DNA from 2 places in the Gallintestinimicrobium propionicum genome. Region 1 is predicted to be linked to the other one. Evidence: predicted binding sites of a transcription regulator. Region 1 holds the regulator's gene; the other holds the start of a gene.
What was found. Region 1 encodes HrcA, which represses chaperone genes, less so after heat shock. Its sites were predicted from a motif close to TGTTAGCACTCNNNNNNNNNGAGTGCTAACA; they were not measured.

Region 1 (7,551 bases):
AAATTTAAAAAGTGTGATGGATGAGGTCCTGGAATCCCTGACACCACAGGCGGCATCCTGTAAGGTGGAAATTTCGGGCTCATGTGGAAATGTGATCCTCCAGGCAAGTCTGCAGCAGATGCGGGAGCTTTTATCAAATCTGATCAGCAATGGCATCAAATACAACCATCCGGGCGGACATGTCTGGACAAAAATCTGGCAGGAGCCAGAGGCAGTATATATAGAAGTAAAGGATGATGGCGTAGGAATCGATCCGGAGGATCAGAAACGTGTCTTTGAACGCTTTTTCAGGGTGGACAAGGGAAGAAGCCGAAAAATGGGCGGAACCGGCCTGGGACTGTCGATTGTGAAGCATATCACGGCGTATTATGGGGGCAGTGTAAGGCTTACCAGTGAGCCTGGAGCCGGAAGTACATTTTTTGTCGAAATTCCGATGTCCGGAATAAATAAAATGTAAAAATATTTTCTAAAAAGCGTTAATTTTTTCGGCGAAAACAGAGGAAAGGTTGACAATATCTGGTTTTAGAAGTAAACTAATCACTAAATTCAGGTAATTGCTAGATAATGATATGACAAGGAGAATGGATACCTGGGTGTTAAGGAGGAGATCATTATGAGAAAAAGCACAGTGAAGAAAACTGTAACAAAGGCACCCGTTAATAAAAAAGAAACCGTAAAAGCTGAGACTGTTGCGGCAGTAAAGACCGAGGAACCCAAGACAGAGGCTGTTGAAGCAAAGGCAGAAGAAAAAGCAGTTGAAGCAGAAGCAACAGCTGCAGCTAAAGCAGAGGAAAAGCCCGCAGCAAAGAAAACAGCTGCAAAGAAAACCACAACAGCAAAGGCAACCGCTGAAAAGAAAGCGCCGGCAAAGCGCGCAACAAAAGCAGCAGCTGTAAAGACTGAGGTAAGCGTTCAGTTTGCAGGCAAGGAATACACAACTGAGAGACTGGTTGAGATTGCCAAAGATGTATGGCAGTATGACCTGGGCAACGCACCGGAAGAGTTCAAGAGCGTTGAGCTGTATGTAAAGCCGGAAGAGAGCGCAGTATACTATGTGATCAACGGTACAACGAGCGGAAGCTTCGGAATCTAAGTGTCTGAGCAGACACCGCAATCGAAAGCAGGCGTCGCCATAATCTGAGCGGGCGCTGCAGAGTCAGAACGTACATAATACACAGAAATAAGAACAGCCGTATCGGGGACGAATCCTTCCCGGTGCGGCTGCTTTTTTCATAAATTCTCCATTCCGCAGGCGCTTTGCGCCGAAGGAATCGCGAGGCGAACGTCCAGTTCGGCTCTGCGATCCTAACTACTTTGTGACGCCTGTGGCACAAATAGCTGTGCGAAAAATAAGCGATCACGCTTATTTTTCACACTATCTTCACAAGTATTTTGGGAAAATCTGTTGACAATAGGATAGGGGAGTGGTAATGTAATCATCAGAAGGTGTTAGCACTCCAATTGATTGAGTGCTAACAAATCAGAAAGCAGGTGAGAACGTGGAACTCGATGAAAGGAAAAAGAAAATTCTGCAGGCAGTTATTCGGAACTATCTGGAGACAGGAGAGCCGGTCGGCAGCAGGACAATTTCCAAGTATACCGATTTGAATTTAAGTTCCGCGACCATCCGTAATGAGATGTCCGATCTGGAAGAGATGGGCTACATTTTACAGCCCCATACCTCTGCAGGACGGATTCCTTCTGATAAGGGTTACCGCTTTTATGTAGACACCATGCTGGGTGAGCGGGAACGTGAAGTGGAAGAGTTAAAAGGTCTGCTTCTGGAAAAGGATGAAAAGATGGACACTCTCTTAAAGAGAGTGGCGAGAGTGCTGGCGACCAACACCAATTATGCGGCGATGATCACCACACCCCAGTATCAGCGCAATAAGCTGAAATTCATCCAGCTTTCAAAAGTAGATGAGCATCAGCTTCTGGCAGTTGTTGTAGTAGAAGGCAATGTGATCAAGAACACGATGCTTCAGGTCGAAGAGGATCTGGATGATGCGACACTCCTGAAACTGAACATCCTGTTGAATACCCATTTGAATGGGCTGTCGATTGATGAAATCAATCTTGCAATGATTTCGGCGATGAAGCAGCAGGCAGGCGTTCACAGCGGCATTGTAAGTGGTGTGATTGATGCAGTTGCCGAAGCGATCCGGTCGGATGAGGATTTAAAGATCTATACCAGCGGAACCAATAACATCCTGAAATATCCGGAGCTGACAGATAACCGGGAAAAGGCAAGTGAGCTGATCAATGTTTTCGAAGAAAAGAAAGCATTGGGAGAATTGGTTCAGGATTCTCTTTCTGAAGAGAGCGGTACCGGTATTCAGGTTTATATCGGCAATGAGACACCGGTTCAATCCATGAAGGATTGCAGTGTTGTAACTGCAACCTATGAGCTGGGAGAGGGCATGAGAGGTACAATCGGAATCATCGGCCCCAAACGAATGGACTATGACAAGGTCATCGGTACCTTAAAAACACTGATGAGCGAGTTGGATACTTTATATAAGAAGTAGAAAGGGTGACAGGCGTGGCAGAAGAGAGAATGGAAGAGGAAGTAAAGCAGGACACATCGGAAACCGAAACGCAGGAAAAACGGAATACGGAAGAATGTGAAGAAACTGCGGAGGCTTCCGCAGAAAATACAGAAACCCCGGAAGATGGGGAAGCTTCTGAGGAAAAAGATAAAAAAGGCTTCTTTTCCGGAAGAAAAAAAGAGAAAAAGGAAGATGCCGTAAAGGCACAGATCAACGAGCTGCAGGATAAGGTAATGCGGCAGATGGCTGAGTTCGAGAACTTCCGCAAGCGCTCCGAAAAGGAAAAGTCTGCGATGTTCGAGACAGGCGCAAAGAGCGTGATCGAAAAGATCCTTCCCGTTGTAGATAATTTTGAAAGAGGACTTGCAACCGTACCGGAAGACGAAAAGGATGCTCCTTTTGTAGACGGTATGAACAAGGTTTACAGGCAGCTGCTGACAGAGCTTGAAAACCTTGGTGTAAAACCGATCGAAGCGGTCGGCAAAGAGTTCGATCCCAACTTCCACAACGCAGTGATGCAGGTGGAAAACGATGAGCTGGAACCCGGAACTGTAGCACAGGAGCTTTTAAAGGGCTACATGTACAGGGACACCGTGGTACGTCACAGCATGGTCGCTGTTGTGCAGGAATAAAAGCCTGCAGGCAGCTTTTCATAGATTTGAACAGAACATAAGACATTGCTTGAGATAGCCGATAAGGCAGAAGGAGAAAAGTTATGAGTAAGATTATTGGTATCGACCTTGGTACAACAAACAGCTGCGTAGCAGTTATGGAAGGCGGCAAGCCTACCGTTATCGCAAATGCAGAAGGAGCAAGAACAACACCTTCCGTAGTTGCATTCACAAAGACCGGTGAGAGACTGGTCGGCGAGCCTGCAAAACGTCAGGCAGTTACCAATGCAGACCGCACCATCGCTTCTATTAAGAGACATATGGGTACGGACTACAAGGTAGACATCGACGGAAAGAAATATTCCCCTCAGGAAATTTCCGCTATGATCCTGCAGAAGCTGAAAGCTGACGCAGAGAACTATCTGGGCGAGAAGGTATCCGAAGCAGTTATCACTGTTCCTGCATACTTCAACGATGCTCAGCGTCAGGCAACAAAGGATGCCGGCAAGATCGCAGGCCTCGATGTAAAGCGTATCATCAACGAGCCTACCGCAGCAGCTCTGGCATACGGACTTGACAACGAAAAAGAACAGAAGATCATGGTATACGACTTAGGCGGCGGTACATTCGATGTTTCCATCATCGAAATCGGCGACGGCGTTATCGAAGTTCTGGCAACCAATGGTGATACTCATCTGGGCGGCGATGATTTCGATAACAAGATCATTGATTGGATGGTTTCCGAATTTAAGGCTCAGCAGGGCGTAGACCTGTCTAAAGATAAGATGGCAATGCAGAGACTGAAAGAAGCAGCTGAAAAGGCGAAAAAGGAGCTGTCCAGTGCGACAACAACCAACATCAACCTGCCTTTCATCAGCATGAACGCAAACGGACCTCTGCACTTTGATATGGATCTGTCCAGAGCAAAATTTGATGAACTGACAAGCGATCTGGTAGAGCGTACTGCAATTCCGGTTCAGAACGCATTAAAGGATGCAGGCATTACCGCTTCCGAGCTTGGCAAGGTACTGTTGGTCGGTGGTTCTACCCGTATCCCGGCTGTACAGGATAAGGTAAAACAGCTGACCGGTCATGAACCCAGCAAGTCCTTAAACCCTGACGAGTGCGTTGCACTGGGTGCTTCCATCCAGGGTGGTAAGCTGGCAGGCGATGCAGGCGCAGGTGATATCCTGCTGCTGGATGTAACTCCTCTGTCTCTGTCCATTGAGACAATGGGTGGTATCGCAACCAGACTGATTGAGAGAAATACAACCATTCCTACTAAGAAGAGCCAGATCTTCTCTACTGCAGCTGATAACCAGACAGCCGTTGATATCAACGTTCTGCAGGGTGAGAGACAGTTTGCAAAGGACAACAAGTCCCTTGGACAGTTCCGTCTGGATGGTATCCCGCCTGCAATGCGTGGCGTACCGCAGATCGAGGTTACCTTCGATATCGATGCAAACGGTATCGTAAATGTATCCGCTAAGGATCTGGGCACAGGCAAGGAACAGCATATCACCATTACCGCTGGTTCCAACATGTCTGATGACGATATCAACAAGGCAGTGAAGGAAGCTGCTGAGTTCGAAGCACAGGATAAGAAGAAGAAAGACGCAATCGACACCAGAAACAGCGCAGACTCCTTCGTATTCCAGACCGAGAAGGCTCTGAATGAGGTTGGCGATAAAGTAGACGCAAGCGCAAAGGCAGGCGTTGAAGCAGATCTGAATGCACTGAAATCCCTGCTGGAGTCCACCAAGGATCAGGAGCTGACAGACAGCCAGGTAGCTGACATCAAGGCAGCTCAGGAGAAGCTGATGCAGTCCGCTCAGGCAGTATTTGCAAAGGTTTATGAGCAGGCGCAGGGCGCAGCTGGTCAGGCAGGTCCTGATATGGGTAATGCAGCAGGTGCAGGCAGCAATGCAGGTGCAGGCAGCAATCCGGATGATGATGTTATTGACGGAGACTTCAGAGAAGTATAAAATAATACCCGGTAAATCGGCACAGTGTCAGATGACGCTGTGTCGGACCGGAAGAATGTACAATGGGGGCCGGATTCTTTCAGGCCCCTATCCGTGTGTAAACGCATATCTGCAACCTATGCAGGACGGATGCTTTGCAGTATTTTTGCATATGCTGCAGATATGCGTTATATGAAGATAAGCTTTAATAGAGGAGTTTGAATTATGGCGGAACAGAAAAGAGATTATTACGAAGTCCTCGGTGTTGACAAAAATGCCGATGACGCCGCTCTCAAAAAGGCATATCGTGCTCTTGCCAAGAAATATCATCCGGATATGAACCCTGGAGATAAAGAAGCAGAAAAGAAGTTTAAGGAAGCATCCGAAGCATATGCTGTTTTGAGTGATCCCGAAAAGAGACGTCAGTACGATCAGTTCGGACATGCGGCATTTGACGGTGGCGCCGGCGGAGCTGGCGGCTTCGGCGGTTTTGATTTTAACGGCGCAGATTTTGGAGACATTTTCGGGGATATTTTCGGAGATCTCTTTGGCGGACGCAGAGGTTCTGCCGGCGCAAGAAGCGGTCCCATGAAGGGAGCAAACCTGCGCACCAGCGTCAGAATCACCTTTGAAGAGGCCGTATTCGGTACGGAAAAAGAAATCGAGCTGACGGTGAAGGAAGAGTGTAAGACCTGTCACGGCACAGGCGCGAAGCCGGGAACCAGCCCGGAAACCTGTCCGAAGTGCGGCGGCAAGGGTCAGGTTGTATTTACGCAGCAGTCTTTCTTTGGAACAGTCCGCAACGTTCAGGCGTGCCCGGACTGCGGCGGTACCGGTAAGATTATCAAAGAAAAGTGTACCGATTGTCACGGAAGCGGTTTTGTTCCGATGAAGAAACGGTTTGCAGTCACGATTCCGGCAGGTATCGACAACGGTCAGTGCAAGAGACTGGCAGGACAGGGCGAGCCCGGTATCAATGGCGGTCCGAGAGGTGATGTCCTGGTAGAAGTTATCGTTGGACAGCATCCGATTTTCCAGCGTCAGGATACCAACATCTACTCCACTGTTCCGGTTTCCTTTGCAGTGGCGGCGCTGGGCGGCGAAGTTGTCATCGATACCGTGGATGGTAAGGTGATTTATGACGTCAAGGCAGGCACCCAGACTGATACGAGAGTTCGTTTAAAAGGCAAGGGCGTACCGTCTCTGCGTAACAAGGATCTGCGCGGCGATCATTATGTAACTTTGGTTGTACAGACTCCCGAACATCTTTCTGCAGAAGCAAAAGAGCTGCTGCGCAAGTTTGACGAAGTGACAGAAGACAGCTTGCATGCGGCAGAACGCGTCAACAGCGGCGAAGCTCCGCATAAAGAAAAGAAAAAGCGCGGATTTTTCAACAAAGACAAATAACGCGAGTGGACTGTAACATGTAATTCAGGAAGTAGCAGGCGTTTTGTGCATTTTGCGGATGCACAAGCGCCTGTTTTTGTGTTATAGTAAAAACTGAGTTAGTGTGTTTTCGGGAGGTGTTTCAGATGAAGTGGAAAAAATTTAAAATAAAAACCGTGACAGATGCAGAAGATATTATTATCAGCACCCTGTACGATATCGGGCTGGAGGGTGCGCAGATCGAGGACAAGGTTCCGTTGACAGCGCTGGAAAAGGAGCAGATGTTTGTAGACATTCTGCCGGACGGTCCTGCGGACGACGGCATTGCATACCTGAGCTTTTTTGTGGAAGAAAAAGAGGACGGCAGTCTGGAATTAAACGGCGAGCCTGTGACCGAAGCGCAGATCTGCGAAAAGGTGAAGGAAGAGCTGGACGGTCTGCGCATGTTCTGTGAGATCGGGGAAGGCAGCATTGCGGTAGATGAAACCGAGGATATCGACTGGATCAACAATTGGAAGCAGTATTTCCATCAGTTTTACATCGACGATCTTCTGGTAATTCCGTCCTGGGAGGAAGTCAAACCGGAGGATCAGGGCAAGATGATCCTGCACATTGATCCGGGCACGGCGTTCGGAACCGGTATGCATGAGACAACGCAGCTGTGCATCCGTCAGCTGAAAAAATTTATCACACCGGAGACAGAGCTTCTGGATGTGGGAACCGGCAGCGGTATTCTGGCAATTCTATCTCTGATGTACGGCGCAAAGCATGCGGTCGGAACAGACCTCGATCCCTGCGCGGTGGATGCGGTTGCGGACAATATGGCAAACAACGGTATTGCACCGGAGCAGTTTGAAATGATGATCGGAAATATCATCAATGACAAGGCAGTCCAGGATCAGGTGGGCTATGAAAAATACGATATCGTCGTTGCGAATATTTTAGCGGACGTTCTGGTTCCGCTGACACCCGTGATTGTAAATCAGCTGAAAGAAGGCGGCATTTACATCACATCCGGCATCATCGATGATAAGGAAACGG
Region 2 (7,551 bases), on a different contig from region 1:
TTCCAGAAATATTTTGATAAAGGAATTATGGTCGGATCGGTAAAAGGCTAATAAGAAAGGAACGATACAGCTATGAAGAAAAGAAAAGTAAATGCATTACTTGCAATTGGACTATTCTTGACGATGATGGTGGGAATTGCAGGATGTGGAAAAGAGCAGCAGCTTGCAGCTGAAATTGATCCGGATACACCTGTATCGGAAGTGCAGTTTCCATTGAAGGAAACCGCAGAACTTTCCTTTATTACAAGTGCACCGGCTACATCAACACAGGAGCCAAATGAACGAGTGATCTTTCAGCGCATGGAAGAGCAGACAAATGTTCATATTGACTGGACTTGTTTTGTATCAGACCAGTTTTCTGATAAGAAAAACCTGGCACTTGCCCAGTTTGGAAATCTGCCGGACGGATTATTCAATGCCGGAATGAGTGAGTATGACCTGCTGCGTTATGCAAAGCAGGGAATCATCATTCCATTGGAAAACCTGATAGATAAATATATGCCGAATTTACAGGCAGTATTTGAAAAATATCCGGAATACAGGGCGATGTGTACAGCACCGGATGGACATATTTATTCCTTTCCATGGATTGAGCAGCTTGGAGCAGGGAAAGAAGCCATTCAGGCAATCGGAGATATCCCGTATATTAACAAAAAATGGCTGGATTATCTTGGACTTGAGATTCCGACAACAACAGATGAACTGGAACAGGTATTAATTCAATTCCGTGATCATGCAGATGAACTTGAAAAAGAATTTTCCATTGAAGGTGATGTAATCCCGATGTCATTTATTATCAATAATGGAGATCAGGATCCTGCAATTTTGATCAATGGATTTGGAGAAGGTTATGGAGATACAGGGGATCATTTCGCTGTAACGGATGAAGGAAAAGTTATTTACACAACGGTTCAGGAAGGTTATAAAGAAGGTATCCAATGGTTGCATAAGCTTGTAACAGAGGATCTGGTCGACCCGGAAGCATTTACACAAGAGTGGTCCACCTATGTGGCAAAAGGAAAGAATCATCGATATGGTCTCTGCTTTACATGGGATATTGCAAATATCGATAACAATGAAGATTATGTGATGCTGCCAGCGTTGACAGGACCGGATGGAATGAGAAATATCACAAGACAGAACAACAGCGAAACAAGCGGATTCGATCGTGGAAGATGTGTCCTTACATCCAGCTGTCGTGACACAGCACTTGCCGCCGCATGGATTGATCAGATGTATGCCCCCTTTCAGTCACCGCAGAATAACTGGGGAACTTATGGAGAAAAGGATTCTTTTAACATTTTTGAACTGTCCAGGAATAAAGATGGCGGAGAAATGCTGAAGCATATGGATCTTGGAACTCAGTCTCCGGTAGAAGTACGTGAGGCACAATCTGTAAATGGTCCGCTTGCAGTACTGAATGAATATTATGATGTATATGTAACACAGCCAGAAGATGCAAAATGGCGTTTAGACAATATGCATGAAACTTATCTGCAGGATATGAACAGCAAGTATGTTTATCCAAACGTCTTTATGAGCATTGAGGATACCAATAAAGTGTCTCAGTACGATACAGATATTAGAAAATATGCAGAGCAGAAGAAAGCAGACTGGATCCTGAATGGTGGAATTGAAAAAGAGTGGGATTCCTATCTGAAGAAAATGGAACAGTATGGACTTTCTGATTATCTTTCAATTAAACAGAAATACTTTGATCAGTATCAGAAGTCATTGAGTGAAGAAAAATAACGCTACGAACAATAGGAGAATTTACATGAGTGAGATGTTAGAAAAGGCTAGAAAATATGAAGATGAACAGGGAAAGCAGATAAAAGCAGAAGATAGACCGGCTTTTCATGTGAGTCCATATGTCGGATGGATGAATGATCCGAATGGTTTTTCATACTATCAGGGAGAGTACCATCTTTTTTATCAGTATTATCCATACGATACACACTGGAACAGTATGCATTGGGGTCATGTGGTTAGTAAAGATCTGCTTCACTGGAAACATCTTCCAGCAGCTTTGGCACCGGATGAAGATTATGATAAAATTGGATGCTTTTCAGGAAGCGCAATAGAGTTAGAGGACGGAAGACAACTGCTCCTCTATACTGCGGTAGATCAGGAAACAATGGAAGATGGAACTGTAAGGGATATTCAGACACAGGCAGTGGCTGTTGGAGATGGAAAAGATTATAAGAAATATGAGAAAAATCCTGTTCTGACAGCCAAAGATCTTCCGGAAGGTGCAAGTAAAGTGGATTTCCGTGATCCAAAGATCTGGAAAGGAAAAGATGGGAACTTCTATTGTGTTATCGGAAGCAGACCGGCAGATGGAAGTGGACAGATTCTTCTTTATAGAAGCGAAAACGGATTTGACTGGAAATTTGTCAGCATCCTTGCAAAAAATAAGAAACGTTTTGGAAAGATGTGGGAATGTCCGGATTTCTTTGAACTGGATGGGAAACACGTTCTTTTGACCAGTCCACAGGATATGCTGCCGGAAGGCTTGGAATATCATAACGGAAATGGTACTTTATGTATCATAGGAGAAATGGACAAGGATAAATATACCTTAAAAGAGCAGTTTGCGCAGTCTGTGGATTATGGAATTGATTTTTATGCAATGCAGACGTTGGGAACCCCGGATGGACGGAGAATTATGATTGGCTGGATGCAGAACTGGGACACGATTGCTCATCGTTGCAATGACTCAAAATGGTTTGCACAAATGAGTCTGCCGAGAGAATTATCTGTGAAAAACGGAAGACTTTATCAAACGCCGATCAAAGAACTCGATGCGATGCGAAAAGACAGAGTTGAGTACAATAATGTAGTAATAAATAATGATACGATCTCATTGGATAAAATCGAAGGACGAACGATCGATATGGAGCTTGTGATACGTCCGGAAGATAAGGAAAATGTCTATAAGAAATTCGCATTACGTTTTGCACAGAATGAGAGGTTTCATACAGAATTGTGCTTCCGCCCGGATGAGTCTGTCCTGAAAATTGACAGAACATTTTCGGGAAGCGAACGAGCATTGGTTCATCAGAGAAGATGTCTGGTAAATGGAGATGCCAATGAATTAAAGCTTCGCGTGATTTTGGATAGATTTAGCGCAGAAGTATTTATTAATGATGGCGAGCAGGTTATGTCGGCTGTCATATTTACAGAGCAGGAGGCAAAAGGAATTTCATTCTTTGCGGAAGGTGCAGCTAAAATCGATGTGGTGAAATACGATCTGGTTTAGGAAACACATGATAAAACTTACATGGAGTTGGAAAACGCATGGATAATGATAGGGGGATTCCTAAAACGGGAATCCCCTTTGCAGTACAGATGGTGCGTGAAAAAATAGGAGCACTGCGTGTAATGCCAACCAGAGAGGAAATTCAGAAGCTGCTGGCAATCCGCATGCAGACAGGAGCATGACTTGTAGAGTTCACACATTCACACAATCTTCACAAAATAATTAGCACTCACCTCTTGACGTGGCTAATAGCTGGTGTTATAGTAGGATTCAGATGAAGTGTTATAGCTTCACTAGAACAAACAACAGCGGCCGGAAGGTTCCAATAGAGGAGCCGAATGGCGAAACCATGATAGATTGAGTAAGGAGGGAGCTGTGTATGAACATTTCCAAATTTACCCAGAAATCCGTAGAAGCAGTGCAGAACTGTGAAAAGCTTGCCTATGAATACGGCAATCAGGAGATCGAAGAAGAACATCTTTTATACAGCCTTCTGACCATCGAAGACAGCCTGATCTTAAAGCTGATCGAGAAGATGGAAATCCAGAAGGAGCATTTTGTGGACCGCAGCAAACAGGCGCTGGCAAAGCGCGTAAAGGTGCAGGGCGGTCAGGTTTATATCGGCAAGGACTTAAATCAGGTGCTGATCCATGCCGAGGATGAAGCAAAACAGATGGGAGATGAATATGTTTCTGTAGAGCATCTGTTTTTGTCCATGCTGCAGTATCCGAATAAGGAGATCAAGCAGATCTTTACCGAGTACGGCATCACGCGGGAGCGTTTTTTACAGGCATTGTCCACGGTGCGCGGCAATCAGAGAGTCGTTTCGGACAATCCGGAGGCTACTTATGATACATTGGAGAAGTACGGACAGGATCTGGTAGAAAAGGCGAGAGCCCAGAAGCTCGATCCGGTCATCGGCAGGGATAATGAAATCCGTAACGTGGTTCGGATTCTTTCCAGAAAAACGAAGAACAACCCGGTTCTGATCGGTGAACCCGGCGTCGGCAAGACCGCCGTTGTCGAAGGACTGGCACAGAGAATCGTGCGGGGCGACGTACCCCAGGGGCTGAAAGATAAAAAGATCTTCGCACTGGATATGGGTGCACTGGTAGCAGGTGCCAAGTATCGGGGCGAATTTGAAGAGCGTCTGAAGGCAGTGCTGGAGGATGTGAAGAAGAGCGAAGGACAGATCATTCTGTTTATTGATGAGCTGCATACCATCGTCGGTGCGGGCAAAACAGACGGTGCACTGGATGCCGGCAACATGCTGAAGCCTATGTTGGCGAGAGGCGAGCTGCATTGTATCGGTGCAACGACACTGGATGAATACCGCAAATATATTGAAAAGGATGCCGCTCTGGAACGTCGTTTCCAGCCGGTGCAGGTGGATGAGCCTACCGTTGAGGATACCATTTCCATTCTGCGTGGCTTAAAGGATCGTTATGAGGTGTATCACGGCGTAAAGATTCTGGATAATGCATTGGTAAGTGCCGCCGTTTTGTCCAACCGTTATATTTCTGACCGGTTTTTGCCGGATAAAGCGATCGACCTGGTGGATGAAGCGTGCGCACTGATCAAGACCGAGATGGACTCCATGCCTGCGGAGCTGGACGAGCTGCGCCGTAAGGTCATGCAGATGGAAATTGAGGAGGCTGCGCTGAAAAAAGAAGACGACACCCTGAGCAAGGAGCGTCTGGAAGCACTTCAGAAGGAGCTTGCGGAGTTAAAGTCCGAGTACAACAACCGCAAAGCGCAGTGGGATAACGAGAAGAAGAGCGTAGAGAACCTTTCCAAATTAAGAGAAGAGATCGAAGCGGTCAACAATGAAATTCAGATTGCACAGCGCGAAGGCGACCTGGAGAAAGCTGCAGAGCTTTCTTATGGCAAACTGCCGGAGTTGAAAAAACAGCTGGAGCAGGAAGAAGAAAAAGTAAAGAAGGAAGACCTTTCCCTGGTTCACGAAGCGGTAACTGATGAAGAAATCGCCCGGATTATTTCCCGGTGGACAGGTATTCCTGTTGCAAAGCTGACAGAAAGTGAGCGCAATAAGACGCTGCATCTGGATGACGAATTGCATAAGAGAGTCATCGGTCAGGATGAAGCGGTAACGAAGGTGACGGATGCCATTATCCGTTCCAAAGCAGGTATCAAGGATCCGACCAAGCCCATCGGTTCGTTCCTGTTCCTTGGACCTACCGGTGTCGGTAAGACGGAGCTTGCAAAAGCGCTTGCGGCGTCCCTGTTTGATGACGAGAACAACATGGTCCGGATCGATATGAGTGAGTACATGGAGAAATACTCTGTGTCCCGTCTGATCGGAGCGCCTCCCGGATACGTTGGCTATGAAGAAGGCGGTCAGCTGACAGAAGCAGTCCGCAGAAAGCCCTACTCAGTTGTCCTGTTCGATGAAATTGAAAAGGCACATCCGGATGTCTTCAATGTTTTGCTGCAGGTGCTGGATGACGGCCGGATTACGGATTCCCAGGGCAGGACCGTGGACTTTAAGAACACGATTCTGATCATGACCTCGAATATCGGCGCGAACTATCTGCTGGATGGCATCGATGCGGACGGCACGATTAAGCCGGAAGCAGAAGAGCTGGTAACGAAGGATCTGCGCGGTCACTTCCGTCCGGAGTTTCTGAACCGTCTGGATGAGATCATCCTGTTCAAGCCTCTGACGAAGGATAACATCAGCGGTATTATCAATCTGATTGTCGCAGACTTGAATCATCGTCTGGAAGATAAGCAGCTTTCGATCGAACTCAGCCCGGATGCGGAGCAGTTCATTGTAGACAACGCATATGATCCGATTTATGGCGCGCGTCCGTTGAAGCGTTATATCCAGAAATATGTGGAAACGCTGTCTGCAAAGCTGATCCTGGCAGATCAGGTACAGATGGGTGACACGATCCTGATCGCAGTGGAAAACGGCGAGCTGGTCGCAAAGAAAAAGCAGCATAGCGTTTAAAGCTGCAGACTGTAGAAGCACTCGGCGGGAGGAGGTTTCTCCTGCCGGGTGCTTTTTCTCTTTACAAAATCAACTCCTGCGAGTATTGTGATAGATACGGGTCGAAAAACGACCTGAAAAAGCGCATATTGATGCAGATTCTGTGGATAGAAAGGCTTTTACAGGGGAATGGAGAGAGAAAAGAAAACAAAAGCAATAGAAATGACAACAGGTTCGATCTGGAAGAACCTGTTTTTCCTGAGCTGCCCGCTGGTATTTTCCCAGGTGCTGGAAGTGCTGTTTAATATGAGTGACGTAGCGGTGGTAGGGCGCTTTTCGGACTACCGGGCGCTGGGGGCGGTTGGTTCGACAACGCTTCTGGTCACGCTGTTTACCGGCTTCCTGATCGGAATGGGCTGCGGTGTCAATGTGCGGATGGCGCATGAGCTGGGTGCAAGGCGCAGGGAATCCGTGATCAAAACCGTGCATTCCGCCTTTGTAATCTGTCTGATCGTCGGTCTGCTTGTGGGTGCAGCCTGTTTTTTCTTTGCAGAGGGACTGCTTGGAATTCTGCATACCAAAGAAGAGCTGATGGACAGTGCTGTTTTGTATCTGAAAATTTATGCACTGGGCATGCCGGGTATGGCACTGTATAACTGCGGCAACGGTATTCTGAGCGCCACCGGGGATACGAAACGTCCGCTGGTATATCTGTCCATTGCAGGAATTGTAAACGTTATTTTAAATCTGTTTTTTGTTATCGTGTGCCATATGGCAGCAGAGGGCGTGGCCATCGCCAGTGTGATCGGACAGTATTTATCTGCACTTCTGATCGTGATTCATCTGCTGCGACGGACGGACGACTGTGGGCTGCACCCTTCGAAGCTCAGACTGGATCCGGCCTGCGGAAAAGCGATTCTGGTGCTTGGCATACCCACCGGTATCCAGAATGCCATCTTTGCTATCGCGAACCTTTTTGTGCAGTCCGGCGTCAATTCCTTTGATGCGGTGATGGTGTCCGGAAATGCAGCTGCAGCAAATGCGGACACGCTGATTTTTAATATTATGGCAGCGTTTTATACCGGCTGTTCCAGCTTTATCGGACAGAACTGGGGCGCTGGCAACCGGGAACGGATGAAAAAGAGCTATCTCGTCGGGCTGACCTATTCCTTTGCGGCAGGTGCGATCTTTGGCGGACTCCTGCTGATTTTCGGACGACAGTTTCTGTCGCTGTTTGCGACGGAGCCTGCTGTAATCGATGCCGGAATGCAGCGTGTGAAGATCATGGGATTTTCTTATATGATCAGTGCGTTTATGGACTGCAGCATCGCAGCCT

Region 2: the regulator HrcA is predicted to act here: its motif matches at 3,483-3,513, upstream of clpB (ATP-dependent chaperone ClpB).

The regions. Positions count from the first base shown of each region.
Region 1 covers NZ_JAOQJY010000027.1:17,713-25,263, forward strand. Annotated here, with positions in the region: gene OCV62_RS15810 (sensor histidine kinase) at 1-457, shown strand, start outside; gene OCV62_RS15815 (DUF6465 family protein) at 614-1,093, shown strand; gene hrcA (heat-inducible transcriptional repressor HrcA) at 1,500-2,528, shown strand; gene grpE (nucleotide exchange factor GrpE) at 2,558-3,181, shown strand; gene dnaK (molecular chaperone DnaK) at 3,265-5,145, shown strand; gene dnaJ (molecular chaperone DnaJ) at 5,350-6,531, shown strand; gene prmA (50S ribosomal protein L11 methyltransferase) at 6,657-7,551, shown strand, end outside.
Region 2 covers NZ_JAOQJY010000011.1:45,443-52,993, forward strand. Annotated here, with positions in the region: gene OCV62_RS09535 (carbohydrate ABC transporter permease) at 1-51, shown strand, start outside; gene OCV62_RS09540 (type 2 periplasmic-binding domain-containing protein) at 73-1,752, shown strand; gene OCV62_RS09545 (glycoside hydrolase family 32 protein) at 1,778-3,262, shown strand; gene OCV62_RS09550 (hypothetical protein) at 3,301-3,444, shown strand; gene clpB (ATP-dependent chaperone ClpB) at 3,642-6,236, shown strand; gene OCV62_RS09560 (MATE family efflux transporter) at 6,405-7,551, shown strand, end outside.